DNA from 3 places in the Blastococcus sp. SYSU DS0552 genome. Region 2 is predicted to be linked to each of the others. Evidence: riboswitches for the same ligand, from Rfam matches in the RefSeq annotation. Region 2 holds a riboswitch; each other region holds the start of a gene.

Region 1 (5,594 bases), on a different contig from region 2:
ATCGGCGCGCTCCCCGCCGACCACGAGATCCCGAAATCGGTCAGCTTCACCGTGCCGTCCCGGCCGAGCAGGATGTTGGCCGGCTTGACGTCACGGTGGACCACGCCGGCCCGATGGGCCTCGGCCAGCCCGGCCGCCGCCTGCCGCAGCAGCGAGAGCGCGGCGGCGGTGTCCAGCGATCCCACCTCGGCCAGCCGAGCCGACAGCGGGGGCCCCTCCACGAGCTCCATCACCAGGTAGGCCAGCCGCTCGCCGGTGTCCTCGGCGGTCGTCTCCCCGTAGTCGAGGACCGCGGCGATGTTGGGGTGGCTCAACGCCGCCGCGTGCCGGGCCTCGGAGCGGAAGCGCGCCGCGAACACCGGGTCGTCGGCGTACTCGCTGCGCAGCACCTTGACCGCCACGGACCGGTGGAGCTGCAGGTCGCGCGCCCGCCAGACCTCACCCATCCCGCCGACGGCGATGAGCTGCTGCAGCTGGTAGCGGCCGTCCAGGCACCGTCGGCTGGTTCCGGCCGTGGTCACTCCCGAGTCCCCTCGTGTCGGTGCCGAGAGGGCGCCTCCGCGCTCCCCCGTACTCGTACGTCCTGCAGGTGTGCCCGCCCGGAGGGGGTCTGAACCCCGGCGGAGCCGACGAGGTGGAACCCATCCGGCCCCACGCGCCGCCGCGGTGCCGGCCGCGGATCCGCCTGCGGGCTCTCGTACCGTGCGTGCCGGCCGGCCGCAGCGGCCTGCCGCACCGAACGACAGGAGCACCCATGAACACCGGCGCCGTCCTCATCACCGGCGCGAGTTCCGGCCTGGGCGAGGAGATGGCCCGGCAGTTCGCCGCCCGCGGCCACGACCTGGCGCTCTGCGCCCGGCGCACCGATCGGCTGGACGCCCTCGCAGCGGAGATCCGCCCGGCCACCGGCCGGCGGGTGGAGACCGCGGCGCTCGACGTCACCGACGCCCAGACCGTGCCCACGGTCTTCGCCGCGTTCGCCGCGGCGTTCGGCTCGATCGACCGGGTGGTCGTGAACGCCGGCCTCGGCAAGGGAGCGCCCCTGGGCACCGGCCGGGCCGAGGCCAACCGCGAGACGGCGATGACCAACTTCGTCGGCGCGCTGGCGCAGACCGAGGCGGCGCTGGAGATCTTCCGCCGCCAGGGCCGCGGGCACCTCGTGCTGATCTCCTCGATGTCGGCGCTGCGCGGCATGCGCCGGTCGATGACCACCTACGCCGCCACCAAGGCCGGGGTCGCGTCCCTCGCCGAGGGGCTGCGGGCCGAGCGGATCCCCGGCCTGGACGTGTCGGTGATCTACCCCGGCTACATCCGGTCGGAGATGAACCAGCACGTGCAGCAGCGGACCCGGTTCATGGTGGACACCCCGACGGGCGTCCGCGCCATGGTGGCCGCCATCGAGGCCCGGCGGGCCACGGCCTACGTCCCCGCATGGCCGTGGGTGCCCATCGGGCTGGCCATGCGGGTGCTACCGCTGTCCGTGGTCCGCCGGCTCACCTAGGCACCGCCGCGGGGCGGCGGGGTCAGTTGTAGTTCACGTGCACGTGGTCGAAGTGGTTGGCCGTCGCGCTGCCCCGGTTCTCCATCGCCTGCCACGATCCGCCCGGGGACGAGAGCATGCGCTGCTGCCAGATCAGGTAGTCCACGCCCAGCTCGGCCCAGTGGGCGCGGTGGTAGGCGACGATCGCGTCCCCGAGGGCGGCGTCGGACATCACCATGTAGTCCAGCGCCAGGCCCGAGGGGTGCCCGCCCGGGTCGGCGGCGCTGGCCCGGGTGCCGCCGAGGGTGATCCCCGCGGCGCCGGGCACGTTGCTGACCACCGCGTCGGCCGCGGCCTGGGTCTGCGCCTTCACGCTGCCCGCGGTGTTGGAGATCCGGGCGACCGCCGTGGCCGCCACGGAGGCGGCGGTGGTGGCGGCGGCCCGGGCCTCCTGCGTGGGCGTCGCCGCGGCGGGGGGCGCGGCCGCCCGCTCGGCGGCCCGGGCCTCCTCCGCGGCCTTCTCCTCGACAGCCTTCGCCTCGGCCTCGGCGCGGGCGGTGGCCTCGGCCTCGGCGCGGGCGGTGGCCTCCGCCTCGGCCGCCTGCCGGTCGAGCTCGGCCTGGTCGGCCGCGGCCTGGGCCTGCTGGGCCGCGACCTGCTCGGCCTCGCGGCTGCTGCGGCTGGCCGCCAGGTCCTGCAGCGGGGCGAGGTCCTCGGCGACGTCGACCGGGCCGGAGCGGGAGGTGAGCCCGAGCTCCTGGGCGACGCTCACCGACTGCGAGGTGCCGGCCTCGGCCTGGGCGCCCGGGTCCACGCCGACGAGGGTGTTGACCAGGAGGGCACCGGCGGCGGCGACCCCGAGGTAGAGCGCCGGACGGCGGAGGCCCGAGGGCGGGCGACGGCGGAGGACGAGCGGGCCACGACGGCCCGAGGTGGTGGTGCGGGGATCCATGGGTTCGGGGTGCTCCGTTGGTGCGGCGGGATCGGCCGGGCGAGGCGGACCGCGAGGGATGCGGGCTGCGGACCGGCGCCGGGTCGCGGGGCCACCGGGCACCGGCGGCTCGGCCGGCGGTTCATCGGTGGCGGGGGGCGACCGGCGGGACGCCGGGTGCGCGTGCGGTCAGGTCCGGGGACGCACCGGGGGGCGGCGGTGCCGGCGGGCGCGGGGTGGTGCGGCGGTGCAGGGGCGCGCCATGCGGCGGCTCTCCGTTTCTTCCGTCGTGCCGCCTACCGGGTTAGCTGACGGATTCGGACGGGAAGCAGCCCTACCCGCACCGGGACGTGCCCGGTGCGCGATTCACCCCAGAACTTCGGTGGGTCCCCGGCTCGCCCGCAGCTCGAAGGCGGCGGGCGACTCGGCGGCGCCCGGCAGACCCTCCCCGGATGGGGAGAGAACGATCGGCCGGGCTCCGCCACGGTAACCGTCGTTATGCAGTCGTGACAATGCGGAAGCGGTCACTTCCGCAGATCGTGACGCGTGTCGCGCCACGTCTCCTGCCCCGTCGGTGGTGTATGGCAGGCCGTCAGCCGGCGTCGGCCCAGGCCCGGACGACGGCGACGTCCAGCGGGAAGTCCACCGGGAAGGCGCCGAACAGCAGCCGCCCGGCCGTGGTGGCCGCGGCGCGCACCGCCTCGACCACGTCGTCGGCCAGGTGCTCGGGGGTGTGCACGACCACCTCGTCGTGGAGGAAGAACGCCAGGTGCGCCCGGGTCTCCAGCGGCCCGTCGCCGCCCAGCCGCCAGAGCCGGTTGCGGAGGTCGGCCAGCCAGCACAGCGCCCACTCCGCTCCGGTGCCCTGGACGACGAAGTTGCGGGTGAACCGACCCCAGGCGCGGCGAGCGCGGTCGCGGTCCTCCCGGGAACCGGCCTGCTCCGCGGCGTCGCCGAGCCCGTCCGCCCGCTGCGCCCAGGCCGCGCTGGGCGACGGCGACCCCCGGCCCAGCAGCGTGTGCACCACCTCGCCGCGTTCGCCGGCCCGGGCGGATTCCTCGACCAGGCCGATGGCGCGCGGGTAGCGGCGGGCGAGCCGGGGCATCATGCGGCCGCTCTCCCCGCGGGTGCCGCCGTACATGGCCCCGAGGATGCCCAGCTTGGCCTCCGCCCGGGTCGCCACCGCGCCACCGGCGACCATGCCCGCGTAGAGGTCCGAGGCCCGCGCCGCCTCGGCCATCGCGGTGTCCGCGCTCATCCCGGCGAGCACCCGGGGCTCCAGCTGGGCCACGTCGGCGACGACGAACCGCCAGCCGTCGTCCGCGACCGCCGCGGGGCGGATCAGCGTGGGCACCGAGAGCGCACCCCCGCCGTTGGACGCCCACCGACCCGTGACCACCCCACCCGGCAGGAAGGCGGAGCGGAACCGCCCTCCCTGCACCCAGGCCTCCAGCCAGCTCCAGCCGTTGGCCGTGAGCAGCCGCATCAGCTTCTTGTACTCGAGCAGCGGGGGGACGCACGGGTGCTCGAGCTGCTCGAGGGTCCACGAGCGGGTGTCGGCCACCGGGAGGCCGGCCTGCTGGAGTGCCCGCAGCAGCTCGGCCGGCGAATCGGGGTTGAGCGACGGGGTCCCCAGCGCCGCGCGGATCTCGCCCAGCAGCCGCTCGAGCACCGCGGGGCGCCCACCGGTTCCCGGGCGCGGGCCGAGCAGGTCGGTGAGCAGGCGCTCGAGCACGTCGGCCCGCCAGGGCAGGCCCGTGTGCGTCATCTCGGCCGCCACCAGGGCGCCCGAGGACTCCGCGGCCAGCAGCAGGGCGAGCCGGCCCGGCCGCGCGGAGGCCGCCACGGTCACCTGCTGGCGCTCGTGCTCGGCCAGGGGGTCGAGCCGGTCCGCCGGGTCGGCCAGCGGGAAGAGGGCGGACTCCGGCGGCGGGCCGGGCTGCAGCACGTCCCACCCAGGGGTGTCGTCCCCGGCGAGCAGCTCCTGGGCCGCGAACGGGGACCGCCGCAGGATCGCGTGGCCGAGCCGCAGGTCGGTGCAGCGCTCGACGCGGACTCCCGCCGCCAGCAGCGCGGGGTACCAGCGGGTGGTGTCGTCCCACACCCAGCGGACGGGTGCGGCAGCGGCCTCCCGCTGTGCCACGACGGCGGGCAGCCCCCCGGCCGCGACGCGGGTGACCGACCCCGTCGACCCGTCGTCGACGAGCTCCGTCATCTCCACCGCGGACTCGCGGCGCCGGAGCAGGATCCGCTGCACGCCCGCAGTGTCGCCGACGGAGCCGACCGATCCGCCGGACGGCCCCGACGCATGTCCCCGGTGCGGGAGCGCGCGAGGACGGCGGCCGGCGCGACGCGACGCGACGCGACGATGGAGCAGGGGGTGCTCGTCGCGACAGGCCGCCATCACGACGGACCCACGACGTCGAGCAAGGTCAGCGCCCGGCGTCCACCCCCGCCGCCTGCAGGTAACGGCCGAGGGCGGCGCTGTTGTCCTGCAAGCAGGCGATCCGCGCGTCGATCTCGCGCCGAGTGGCCACGAGGGTCGCGATGAGGTCGGGGCAGGGCTCCAGCTCGGGCCGCTCGCCCCGGGCGCATGGCAGGACGTCGCGGATGACCTCGGTGGACAGACCCGCAGCCAGCAGCCCTTGGATCTGGCTGACCGTCAGCGGCGCGTCGCCGGGGAACTCCCGATAGCCGTTGGCCGCGCGCGCCGGGGTCAGCAGCCCCTGCTCCTCGTAGTAGCGCAGGGCTCGCGGACTGGCGCCCGTCCGCCGAGCCAGCTCACCGATGCGCACGGCGCTCTTCCCTCCGCCCTTGACCTTCACGTCGACGTCAGACTTTACGGTCGCCGCCATGTCCACCGATCAGCGATCCCTGCGCCTGCCCCGCGCGGCCACTCCGGCCCTGCCCGCTGTCGTCACCGGCACGGGACCGGTCCTCCTGCTCCTGCACGGCGCCGGCGGCAGCCCGCAGGACAACTACCCGTTCCTGGACGACCTGGCTTCCGACCACACCGTCGTAGCGCCCTACCTCCCCGGCACCGCCCCCGCTCCACTGCCCGATGGACCACTGGACGTCGACCCGGTCGCCGACCAGGTCGTCGCCACCGCGGACGCCGCGGGGGTGGACACCTTCGCCCTGTCGGGCTACTCGCTCGGCAGCGCCCTCGCGATCCGCGTGGCC
Region 2 (5,594 bases):
GAGGACGGCAACCCCGTCGTCGTCAACATCGTCGACACCCCCGGCCACGCCGACTTCGGTGGCGAGGTCGAGCGCGGCCTCTCCATGGTCGACGGAGTCGTGCTGCTGGTCGACGCCTCCGAGGGCCCGCTCCCGCAGACCCGCTTCGTGCTGCGCAAGGCGCTCGGCAAGGGGATGCCGGTCATCCTCGCGGTCAACAAGACCGACCGCTCCGACGCCCGCATCGAAGAGGTCGTCGACGAGTGCTACGAGCTGTTCATGGAGCTCATGGAGGACGCCGGCATGGACGCCGACGCCCTCGAGTTCCCGATCGTCTACTGCAACGGCCGCACCGGGCAGGCGTCGCTGACCAAGCCCGAGAACGGCACCGTCCCCGACAGCCCGGACCTCGGCCCGCTGGTGAAGACGCTGCTGGACACGATCCCGGCGCCGGAGTACGACGCCGAGGAGCCGCTGCGCGCGCAGGTCACCAACCTCGACGCCTCGCCGTTCCTGGGTCGCCTGGCGCTGCTGCGCATCCACTCCGGTGAGATGAAGCGCGGCCAGCAGGTCGCCTGGTGCAAGGTCGACGGCACGATCAAGAACGTCAAGATCACCGAGCTGCTGGTCACCGAGGGCCTCACCCGGACGCCGGCCGAGAGCGCCGGCCCCGGCGACCTGGTCGCCATCGCCGGCATCGAGGACATCATGATCGGCGACACCCTCGCCGACCCGAACGACCCGCGGCCGCTGCCCCCGCTGACCGTCGACGAGCCCTCGATCTCGATCACCATCGGGATCAACACCTCGCCGCTGTCGGGCAAGTCGGGCAAGAAGCTCACCGCCCGCCTGATCAAGAACCGCCTCGACCAGGAGCTGGTCGGCAACGTCAGCGTGCGCATGCTGCCCACCGACCGCCCCGACACCTGGGAGATGCAGGGCCGTGGCGAGCTGGCGCTGGCCATCCTCGTCGAGCAGCTGCGCCGCGAGGAGTTCGAGCTCACCGTCGGCCGGCCCACCGTCGTCACCAAGGAGATCGACGGCAAGCTGCACGAGCCCGTCGAGCGGGTCACCATCGACACCCCCGGCGAGTACGTCGGCACCCTGACCCAGGCGCTCGCGGTGCGCCGCGGCCGGCTGGAGAACCTGGTGCACCACGACACCGGCTGGGCGCGGATGGAGTACGTCGTCCCCTCCCGCGGCCTCATCGGGTTCCGCACCGAGTTCCTGACCGAGACCCGCGGCACCGGCGTGCTGAACAGCAACCTCGAGGGCTACGAGCCGTGGCTGGGCGACATGCGCGCCCGGCCGACCGGCTCGCTGGTCGCCGACCGCCAGGGCGTGGCGACGACCTACTCGATGTTCTCGCTGCAGGAGCGTGGCCAGCTCATGGTCCAGCCGGGCACCGAGGTCTACGAGGGCATGATCGTGGGTGAGAACTCCCGTCCGGACGACATGGACGTGAACATCACCAAGGAGAAGAAGCTCACCAACATGCGCAAGTCCACCTCCGAGGAGCTGGAGCGGCTGATCCCGCCGAGGATCCTCAACCTGGAGCAGGCGCTGGAGTTCTGTGCCGAGGACGAGTGCGTGGAGGTCACGCCGGCCGGCGTCCGCATCCGCAAGGTGGTGCTCGACCAGACCGAGCGCGGCAAGGCCAAGAACCGCAAGCCCAAGCCCAGCTGATCCGCCCCACGACGCAGCGAGCCCCTGCCCGGATCACCGGGCAGGGGCTCGCTGCGTCATGGGGCCGTTACGGCGCCGGCGCGAAGGCCACGTGCGGGTGGTCCATGTGGTTGGCGGTGGGGGAGCCGCGGTCCTCCATGGGCTGCCAGGCCCAGCCCGTCCACGTCCCGGCGATCTGCTGCTGCCAGATCACGTACTCGACGCCGAGGCGTGCCGCGTTGTCGATGACGTACTGGCTGAGCGCGTCGCCCGTGGCCCGGTCGTCGTAGACCATGAAGTCGGCGGCGCGGCCCTCCGACGGGCTGTGGCCGGGGCGGGTGAGCACCGTCGGGATGCCGAACTCCGCGGCGACCTCCGCGACGGCGGGGCGCACGTGCGGTTCCCACGCGCCGTAGGCGGCCGTGTCCGGGGCCGGCCGGTCCGCGGCGCGGCTGGCGCGTTCCGGGGCCGCCGACGGGCCGCCGACGAGGGTGAGTCGCTGCCCGACGCGCAGCACGTTCGGGTCCGCCCCGATGACCTCGAGGTTGAGGGCGTGCACGTCCTGCCAGGTGGTGCCGTGGCGGGCGGCGATGCCGCCCAGCGTGTCGCCCGGCTGGACCACGTACTCGCCGCCGACGGGGGCGGGGGAGGGGGCGGCAGGGGCGTTTCCCGACCCGCCGATGACGAGGACCTGGCCGACGCGCAGGACGTTCGGGTCGGCGCCGATGGTGGCGAGGTTGTCGGCGTGGATGGTCTGCCACGAGGTGCCGTGGGCGGCCGCGAGCCCGCCCAGCGTGTCACCGGGGACGACCGTGTGCTCCCCGGGGTGGGCCTGGGCCGGACCGGCGATCGCGAGGGAGGTAGCCGCGGCGGCCGCGAGGACCACGGCCGGACGTGCCATGGCCGCCGCCGCGGAGGTGCGGGTGGAGCGACCGGGTCGCGCCGTGCGGTGCTTGAGCATGGGAGAAGCCTCTCGCCGCCTGCGGGGTTAGCTGTCGGGTTCGGGCGAGAGCTGCCCGGCCGCGTGCTGCGGCTTCACCCCGAGGCCGAGGGCCAGGATCTCGTGGGTTCCCCGCGCCTGCCCGTCGTGTGCACGGGTCCGGTGGCGGTGGGCAGGTTCGGCGGTCCGCCATCCGGGCCCACCCGTTGGTGGACGCAGCACGGTAGGCAGACCGCCGTCCCCGACGGCAAGGCCGCGGAGCCTGCATCGCGGGCAGCCCCGCGCGGACTGACTCCCCGTGGCCCGCCCCCGACTGCCCGTGTGCGGTGCTCGTACCGGCGGCGCACGGTCCGCGGCGCGGGCTCCGTGCTCGTCAGGTCACGAATCGTGATGACTGGCCGGGGCGGTCCGACGCGCCCGCCACGCCGTCGAGGAGTCTCGCCTCGCACCCGTCCTACGTTGACCTCGGAGCCGTCTCCCCGGCTCCCTGGGAAGAGGAAGGCGGCCGAACGCTCATGGCGACGATCACCCGTACGGTTCCGGCGATCGAGGGCTTCCGGGGTGGCATCGACGTCCGGGTGAGCCTGCGCGCCGACGCCGGATCGGGCGGTTCGGCGTTCGACGGTGCGTGGTTCCCGCGGAGCCGGGACCTCGCCGTGGAGCTGCCGGAGCTGATCGCGGCGCTGGAGCGGCGTGGTGTGCGGGTGGAGCGGTTCACCTACGCCCTCGACGCCTGGGAGCCGGCCCCCCGCAAGCTGGAGGTGCTGGGCCGCACGGTCCGCGCCGGCGGCTTCCGGAGCATGGACCCGCAGGTCGTCTGCCTCACCTGGGCCGGGGGGAACCGCCGGGCCGACCTGCTGGTCGTCCCGCCGGAGACCGACGTCCTCACCGGCGCCCGGGCGCTGCGGCTGTGCACCCGGCGGGGCCTGCCGTCCTCGCCCCAGATGGTGCTCGCCGCGGCCCGTTCCACGCCCCTTCCGCAGGTGCCCACGCTGCCGGTGTCCCGCGCGGTGTAGCGCTCGTCCGCCGACGGCGGATCCGCTGCCGGCGAACTCCCTGGACGCGCGGGCGCCGACCGGGCTGGAGTGCTCGGCACGAGACTCCTCGTCCTCGGCGGCACCCACTTCCTCGGCCGGCACGTGGTGGAGGCCGCGCTCGCTCGCGGGCACGACGTCGCCACCTTCACCCGGGGCCTGACGGGTCCGCCGCCGGAGGGCGCGCGGGCGCTGCACGGCGACCGCGACGACCCCGGCGCGCTGCCGCGCGCGCTGGGGGAGTGGGAGCCCGAGCTCGTCGTCGACACCTCCTGCCAGTAGAAGGACCCCCGTGCCCCCCGGCACTCGCAAGCTCGCGCCGGGACCCTGCACGAGAGCCAGCAGCCTCAACGCGTACCGCAACTGGCCGCCGGGGCCGCTCGGCCCGGAGGACGGCGAGCCGACCTGGGACACCGAGGACGACGAGTACGGGCCCATCAAGGCCTTCGGCGAGCGGCAGCTCGCCGCCGCCGTCGGTGGCCGCTTCCTCGCCGCCCGTGCCGGCCTGATCGTCGGCCCCTCCGACCCGATTCCACCGCCTCGGCTGGTGGCTGGAGCGCATCGCGAGCGGCGGTCGGGTGGTCGTCCCGGCCGAGGGCGTCGCCCAGCCGATCGCGCTGGTCGACGCCCGTGACCTGGCCGCCTGGCTCGTGGACATGGCCGGGCAGGGCCGCACCGGTGCGGTCAACGCCACGGGGCCGGCGGGCATGACGACCCTGGGCGGCCTGCTCGAGCTCTGTCGGGTCGTCACCGGGAGCGCGGCGGAGTGGGTACCGGTGCCCGAGGCCGACCTCCTCGCCGCCGGCGTCCAGGAGTGGCTGCACCTGCCGCTGTGGCTGCGCCACGAGGTCGCCCGCACCGCCTGGGACGTCGACACCACCCGGGCCGCCGAGCTCGGGCTGGCCACGCGGGCGCTGGAGGCGACTGTCGCCGACACCTGGGCGTGGCTGCGCTCCCACGAGCGGCCGGCGCCGCCGGCGCACCGCCCCGCCGACCAGCCCGGACCCGGCCTCCCGGCCGAGCTGGAGGCCTTCCTGCTGGCCGGCCGCTAGGAGCAGCCGGCGGGTGCCGTGCGGCGCCCTGTCAGTCGCGGGGGGCGCTGGGCCGGCCCGCGCCGACCGGGACCTCGCGGGAGTCGGTGGCGTCGGCGGCCACGTTCTGCTCGGCCACCTCGGCGAGGGCGTCGGCCGACTCCAGCCGCGCGTCCCGCCGGTACTGGCGGTAGGAGTGGACGACGGCCAGCACCCAGACGACCGCGAGCACCGCGTAGACCAGGGCGCTGACGGCGTCGCCGGCGTCCACCCAGTCGCTGCGCAGCAGCGTGCGGGTGTTGGTGATCACGATCATCCCGCCGACCAGGGAGCCCAGCATGCGCGGCGGGATGTGCCGCACCAGCCACGCGGCGATCGGCGCGGCGACGAGGCCGCCGGCGAGCAGCCCGGCGACCCACAGGGGGTCGATGCCCGCCGAGCCCAGCGCCATCAGGAAGCCGAGGCTGGCCGCCAGCGCGACGAGGAACTCGGAGGTGTCGATCGAGCCGATGACCTTGCGCGGCTCCATGCGGCCGCTGGCCAGCAGCGCCGGCGTGCCGACCGGTCCCCAGCCGCCGCCACCGGTGGCGTCGACGAAGCCGGCCACCAGCCCCAGGGGCGTGAGGAAGCGCCGGCGGATGGGCTTGCCGACGTTCCGCCGGTCGATGCCGCGGAGCGTGAAGCGCACCAGGATGTAGACGCCCAGCGAGACCAGGATCAGCGACATGACCGGCGCCGCGACCGACGTCGAGAGGCCGGACAGGAAGTGGGCGCCGACGAACGCCCCGACCGCACCGGGCACTCCCACCTTGGCGACGACCTTCCAGTCGACGTTGCCGAACTTCCAGTGCGAGAGCCCGGAGGCGAGCGTGGTGCCGATCTCGGCGAGGTGGATGGTCGCCGACGCCGCGGCCGGGTTGGTGCCGATGGCCAGCAGCAGGGTCG
Region 3 (5,594 bases), on a different contig from region 2:
TCGGTGCTCTTCACGACGGTCTACTCCGGCGTCTCGCTCAACACCGACCTGACCAAGGGCGTCGTCGACCGATTCCGCTCGCTGCCGATCTGGCGGCCCGCGCCGCTGCTGGGCTCGCTGCTCGGGGACAGTGTCCGGTACGTCGTGGCGGGCACGGTCATCATCGTCGTCGGCGTGCTGCTGGGCTACCGCCCGGACGCGGGGGCGGCCGGCGCCGTGGCGGCGCTGGCCTTGGTGGTGGTCTTCTCGTTCGGGCTGTCGTGGGCCTTCTCGGTGCTCGGCCTGCTCATGCGGAGCCCGAACGCCGTGATGAACGCCGGCTTCATGAGCATCTTCCCGCTGACCTTCCTGTCCAACGTGTTCGTCGACCCGGCCACCCTGCCCGGGCCGCTGCAGGCCTTCGTCGAGGTCAACCCGATCTCGGTGCTCGCGACCGCGTGCCGCTCGCTGATGGACGGCGCGCCGGACGGTGTCTCGATCGGCGTCTCGCTGGCGGTGGCCGCCGCCCTGGCCGCGGTCTTCCTCCCGCTGACCACCCGGCTGTACCGCAGCCGCTGAGCCCGGCGGCCGGGATCAGGCGGAGCGAGCCCCCACCGTTGCGGGGCGGGGGGCCTCGCGAGGGATGGCCAGCCCACCGAGGAGCCCGGCCGCGAGCACCGCGGTGCTCACGCCGAACGCCACCTGGAAGCCGGCCACGTCGGTGAGCCAGCCGGCGATCAGGGGCCCGGCGATGGCACCCAGGTCCGCCGACATCTGGAACACCGCGACGACCCGGCCGCCCCGCCCGGCGCTCAGGTCGCCGACCAGGGCCGCCGGGGCGCTGGCGAGCAGCGAGGCGGCGAGCCCGAAGACGGCCATGGACAGCAGGAAGGCCCAGAGGACGGGCGGCAGGACCAGCACCGCCATGGCCGCCGTCGCCAGCGCCGCGCCCACGATCAGCGAAGGCCGGCGTCCCCAGCCGTCCACCAGTCGGCCGGATCGGAGCAGGCCGAGCGCCTGCGCGACCGAGCCGACGAGCAGCCCGGCCCCCGCCCAGGCCACGGTTCGGCCCAGCTCCTCGGTGACGTAGAGCGGCACCAGGGAGTTGCGGACGCCGAACAGCACCCAGCCGACGCCGAAGTTGGCCAGCAGCGCGGCCAGGTAGACCCGCGAGCGCAGCGCGCTGCCCAGCCGGACCGGGCCGGCGTCGAGGTCGGGGCCGGCGGCGTCACCCGCCGGGGGCGCGGCCGGGTCGGGCTCGGCGGTGCGCAGCAGCGCGACGCCCACCGCACCGGCCACCAGTAGGAACCCGGCGTAGAGGAAGAACGGCAGCCGGGGGGAGAGCTCCGCCAGCAGCCCGCCGGCGGCCGGCCCGGCGATGCCGCCGAGGATGAAGCCGCCCTGCCAGGTGGCCGCGGCCCGCCCGCGGTGCGACGGCGGGGCCACCCGCAGCAGCAGCGAGAGCGCCGCGACGGTGAACATGGCGCTGCCGATCCCGCCGGCGGCCCGCAGCCCGAGGAAGAGCGGGAAGGACCCGGCCAGCCCGGCGAGACCGGTGGTGACGGCGACGACCACCAGCCCGGAGGCGAGCACGAGCCGCTCGCCGAACCGCTCGACCAGGGTGCCGCCGCTGAAGGCGGAGACGAAGCGGAAGAACGCGAAGGCGCTGACCGCCAGCCCGACGGCGGTGGTCCCGACCCCGAAGTTGCGGGCGAACAGGGGGATCGCCGGGGCGACGATGCCGAAGCCGAGCGCCACGACGAAGGCGATGACCGCCAGGACCCTGACCTCGCGGGGCAGCTCGCCCCGTGTCCCCACCCGCACGAGAGGCGATCGTCGCACGTGCGGTGGCCCGACACGCACGAGACACCCGGGGGGGGGGGGGGGGGGGGGGGGGGGGGGGGGGCGGCGGGGGGGGGGGGGGGGGGGGGGGGGGGGGGGGGGCGCGGGGCGGACGGACCGCCCCGCGCGCCCGGGTGTCTCAGCCGGCGGTCGTCAGCCGGCGATCCGCCGGGCGCTGTTGTAGCCGCCCATCGAGTCGATCGACGCGACCTTCACCGGGACACCGGACGTGGCGGCGTGCACCATCTGGCCGTTGCCGATGTAGATGCCGACGTGGCTGACCGGGCTGTAGAAGAAGACCAGGTCACCCGGCTGCAGGGCGGAGCGGGAGACCGGCGTCCCCATGGTCGACTGCATGCGGCTGGAGTGCGGCAGGCTGATGCCCGCGGCCGCGTAGGCGTACTGCACCAGGCCCGAGCAGTCGAAGGCGTTCGGGCCGGCGGCCGCCCACACGTAGGGGTCGCCGATCTGGGCCATGGCGGTGTTCACCGCGGTCTGCGCCGCGCCGCTGCCGCCGGACACCGGCGCGGGCGGCGCGGGGGCGGGGGCCGGGGCCGGAGCCGCGGGGGCCGGGGCGGGAGCCGCGGGGGCCGGGGCGGGAGCCGCGGCTGCGGGAGCCGGGGCGGCGGCCGGCGCCTCCTCGGCGGCCTGGGCTGCCTGGGCCGCGGCGGCCTCCTCGGCGGCGTGCCGCTCGGCGGCGGCGCGGGAGGCTCGCTGTTCCTCGGCGCTCAGCCGGTCGAAGTGCGCCTGGTAGACGGCGATCTCCTCGTCGAGGCGCGCCCGCTCGGCGTTCACGCGGTCGACCTGCGCCTGGGCGTCCGCCGCGGCCCGCTCGGCGTCCGCACGGGCGCGCTCGGCGTCCTCGCCGGCGGTCCGGGCCTCCCCGAGCACGCCGTTGTTGTGGGCGGCGATCGTGTCGAGCAGGCCGACCCGGTCGATCAGCTCCGTGGGCGAGCCGCTGGTCAGCATCGCCGTCACGGTGTCCAGCCGGTCACCGGTGTACGCGCTGCGGGCCACCGTGCGGACGCGGTCCTGCGCCTGGGCCAGGGCGGCCTGCGCGGCGGTGAGCTCCTCGGCGGCCGCGTCGGCGGACGCCTGCGCCGCCTTGAGGTGCTCGCGGGTCTCGTTGAAGCGCTCGGTGAGCACCTCCAGGTCGTGGGCGCGGGCGGCGACGAGGTCCGCGGCCTCCTGGGAGGTGGCCGGCTCGGGGTCGGCGACGGCGGGGAGCGGCGCCAGGACGACGCCACCGGCGGCCACGAGGGCCAGCAGGGCCCGCCGTCCGGTGATGCGGCGGTGGGCAGGGCTGAGCGAACTCGCCATGTTCGGCGGGTCTTCCTTTCTTCCACGGCCGCCTACCGGGTTAGCTGACGGGTTCGGGCGGGAAGTCGCCCGGCGGCGGACGGCCCGTGCGGGCCGCTCGTCGCTTCACCCCAGGTGGTGCGTTGGGTCCCCGGTCCGGGTGCCGGACGGATCCGGCGGGTGGTTCGGCGGCGTCCGGGCGGCTGTCACGGGTCGAGTGACGAGAGGGTCCGTCCGGACGGGCCCACGCTAGGTGCCGATCCGGCGGATCACCATGCCTGGGGACGACTTCGTCCAGCACCGTGGCCGACCGTCCGGCGGGCGTTCACGCGCAGTCACCGACGCGCCGTGACACGCCCGCGGTCGGCTGACGTGAGGTGGACCACCTCGCCGACGACCCAGACCGCCGGGGGGCGGACTGCGTGCTCGGTGAGGGTGGCCGGGAGGTCGGCCAGGGTGGTGCGCAGCGACCGCTGGGTGGGGGTGGAGCCGTCGGTGACGACCGCGACGGGGGTGTCGGGTGCGCGGCCGTGCTCGACGAGGGCGGCGGCGATGGCGGGGGCGGTGTCGACGCCCATGAGGACGACGAGGGTGCCGCGCAGTGCGCCGAGGGCGGCCCAGTCGACCAGTGACTGGGGGTGGCCGGGGGGCAGGTGGCCGGAGACGACGACGAATTCGTGGGTGAGGCCGCGGTGGGTGACCGGGATGCCGGCGAGGGCGGGGACGGCGACGGCGCTGGTGATGCCGGGCACCACCTCGACGGGGATGCCTGCCTCGGTGCAGGCCCGCACCTCCTCGAAGCCGCGGCCGAAGACGAAGGGGTCCCCGCCCTTGAGGCGGACGACGCGGCGGCCGGCGCGGGCGTGGGTGACCAGCAGGTCGTTGATGGTCTCCTGGGCCATCGAGCGGCCGCGCGGCAGTTTGGAGGCGTCGACGACCTCGACCTCGGGGGGGAGCGAGGCGAGCAGTGGCTGGGGGCCGAGGTGGTCGGCGACGACGACGTCGGCGGTGGCCAGCGCCTGCCGGCCGCGCACGGTGATCAGCCCCGGATCACCCGGGCCGCCACCGACGAGGACGACCCGCCCCGGTCCGCCGTCGGACCGGCGGACCGGCAGGGTGCCGTCGGCGACCCCGGCGAGGACCGCGTCGCGGAGCCCGGCCGCCGCCCGGGGATCGGCCGCGTCGTGCACCGCCAGCACGAGGTCACCGGCGCGGCCGGTGACCGGCAGTTCGGCGCTGGCCGGCCCCGGGCCCTCGGCCCGCGCGCAGAAGATCCGGTGCCGGTCGGCGTCCCCGGCCACCGCGGCGTCGACGTCGGGATCGCCGGTCGCGGCCAGCGCGAACCACGCCCCGGCGAGATCCCCGGCGGCGTAGCGCCGCGGCCACCACTCCAGGTGCCCGGCGGTGGCGGCCGACTCCAGCGCCGGCGTCAGGCCCGGGCTGACCACCGTCACCTCCGCGCCGGCGGCGAGCAGGCCGGTCACCCCGCGGTGCGCGGTCGCACCTCCGCCCACGACGACCACGCGCCGGCCGGCCAGCCGCAGCCCGACCGGGTGCACGCTGTCGCCGGTGGGCTGGGTGGTCACGGGTCCTCCTGCTGCATCGGTGGGGGTGGTCCGGTGCGGGTCGGCGGTCGGGTCCGGCGGCCGCGCGACGGCGACGGTCACCCGGCCGCGCACCGTCTTCCCGACCTCGAGCACCCCGCCCCCGAGGAGCGCCGCCGCCTCGGCGACCGACGGGGTGCCCACCCGGTCGGCGACCGCGCCGGACGGTGTGGGCACGCGCACCCCGGCCAGCGCCTCGGCCGGGTGACCGGCGAGCGGCCAGCCGCGCCGGGCGGCGGCGTCCACCAGCCCCGGCTCGCGCACGCGCGTGTCCAGGGTTGCCAGCCGGACCGGCCCGGGCGGCCGGGGGAGGACGGCGTCGACGGCGGCGAGCACCTCGGCGGCGCTCACCCCGGAGGACAGCCCGATGCCGACGGTCCTCACGTGGGCACGCCGGGACGGTCGGGCAGGGCGCCCAGCAGCCCGGCGGCGTCCCGGGGGAGGGGGCCCTCGGGGAGCAGACCGAGCTCGCGCAGCCGGCCGCCGACCTCCAGCGCCCAGGGGCGGGACAGCCGCGCGCGGGCCAGCAGCTCGCCGTCGCCGAGGACGTCGTCCGGGGCGCCCTGCACCACCGCGCGGTCGACGACGACGGCCACCTCGTCGGCCCAGCGCAGCGCCAGGTCGACGTCGTGGGTGCTCATCACCACGGTGGAGTCGTGCTCCTGCAACCGGGACAGCGCGGCCAGCGCCTCGGTGACCGCAGAGGGGTCGAGCCCGGCGGTGGGTTCGTCGAGCAGCAGCACGCACGGCCGCATCGCCACCGCACCGGCGATCGCCACCCGCTTCCGCTCTCCGTAGGAGAGCTGGTGGGTGGGCCGGGCGGCGAGGTGGTCGACGGCGAGCAGGTCCAGGGCCTCGGCCACCCGCGCG

The links. Region 2 has a riboswitch for cyclic di-AMP ahead of ACI8AG_RS09295 (LysM peptidoglycan-binding domain-containing protein). Riboswitches for the same ligand answer to the same signal wherever they lie in the genome.
Region 1: linked by a shared signal. The riboswitch ahead of ACI8AG_RS00555 (hypothetical protein) and the one ahead of ACI8AG_RS09295 (LysM peptidoglycan-binding domain-containing protein) in region 2 are both predicted to bind cyclic di-AMP.
Region 3: linked by a shared signal. The riboswitch ahead of ACI8AG_RS00305 (C40 family peptidase) and the one ahead of ACI8AG_RS09295 (LysM peptidoglycan-binding domain-containing protein) in region 2 are both predicted to bind cyclic di-AMP.

What each region holds. Positions count from the first base shown of each region.
Region 1 covers NZ_JBJHAB010000001.1:102,138-107,731, reverse strand. Annotated here, with positions in the region: gene ACI8AG_RS00565 (protein kinase domain-containing protein) at 1-521, opposite strand, end outside; gene ACI8AG_RS00560 (SDR family oxidoreductase) at 755-1,501, shown strand; gene ACI8AG_RS00555 (hypothetical protein) at 1,524-2,432, opposite strand; cyclic di-AMP (ydaO/yuaA leader) riboswitch at 2,689-2,836, opposite strand; gene ACI8AG_RS00550 (bifunctional 3'-5' exonuclease/DNA polymerase) at 3,004-4,668, opposite strand; gene ACI8AG_RS00545 (MerR family transcriptional regulator) at 4,844-5,266, opposite strand; gene ACI8AG_RS00540 (alpha/beta fold hydrolase) at 5,265-5,594, shown strand, end outside.
Region 2 covers NZ_JBJHAB010000007.1:128,439-134,032, reverse strand. Annotated here, with positions in the region: gene typA (translational GTPase TypA) at 1-1,665, shown strand, start outside; gene ACI8AG_RS09295 (LysM peptidoglycan-binding domain-containing protein) at 1,733-2,605, opposite strand; cyclic di-AMP (ydaO/yuaA leader) riboswitch at 2,627-2,720, opposite strand; gene ACI8AG_RS09290 (DUF5994 family protein) at 3,100-3,600, shown strand; gene ACI8AG_RS09285 (NAD-dependent epimerase/dehydratase family protein) at 3,670-3,900, shown strand; gene ACI8AG_RS09280 (hypothetical protein) at 4,197-4,670, shown strand; gene ACI8AG_RS09275 (sulfite exporter TauE/SafE family protein) at 4,702-5,594, opposite strand, start outside.
Region 3 covers NZ_JBJHAB010000001.1:50,792-56,385, forward strand. Annotated here, with positions in the region: gene ACI8AG_RS00295 (ABC transporter permease) at 1-558, shown strand, start outside; gene ACI8AG_RS00300 (MFS transporter) at 574-1,803, opposite strand; gene ACI8AG_RS00305 (C40 family peptidase) at 1,975-3,141, opposite strand; cyclic di-AMP (ydaO/yuaA leader) riboswitch at 3,156-3,309, opposite strand; gene cobA (uroporphyrinogen-III C-methyltransferase) at 3,456-5,108, opposite strand; gene ACI8AG_RS00315 (energy-coupling factor ABC transporter ATP-binding protein) at 5,105-5,594, opposite strand, start outside.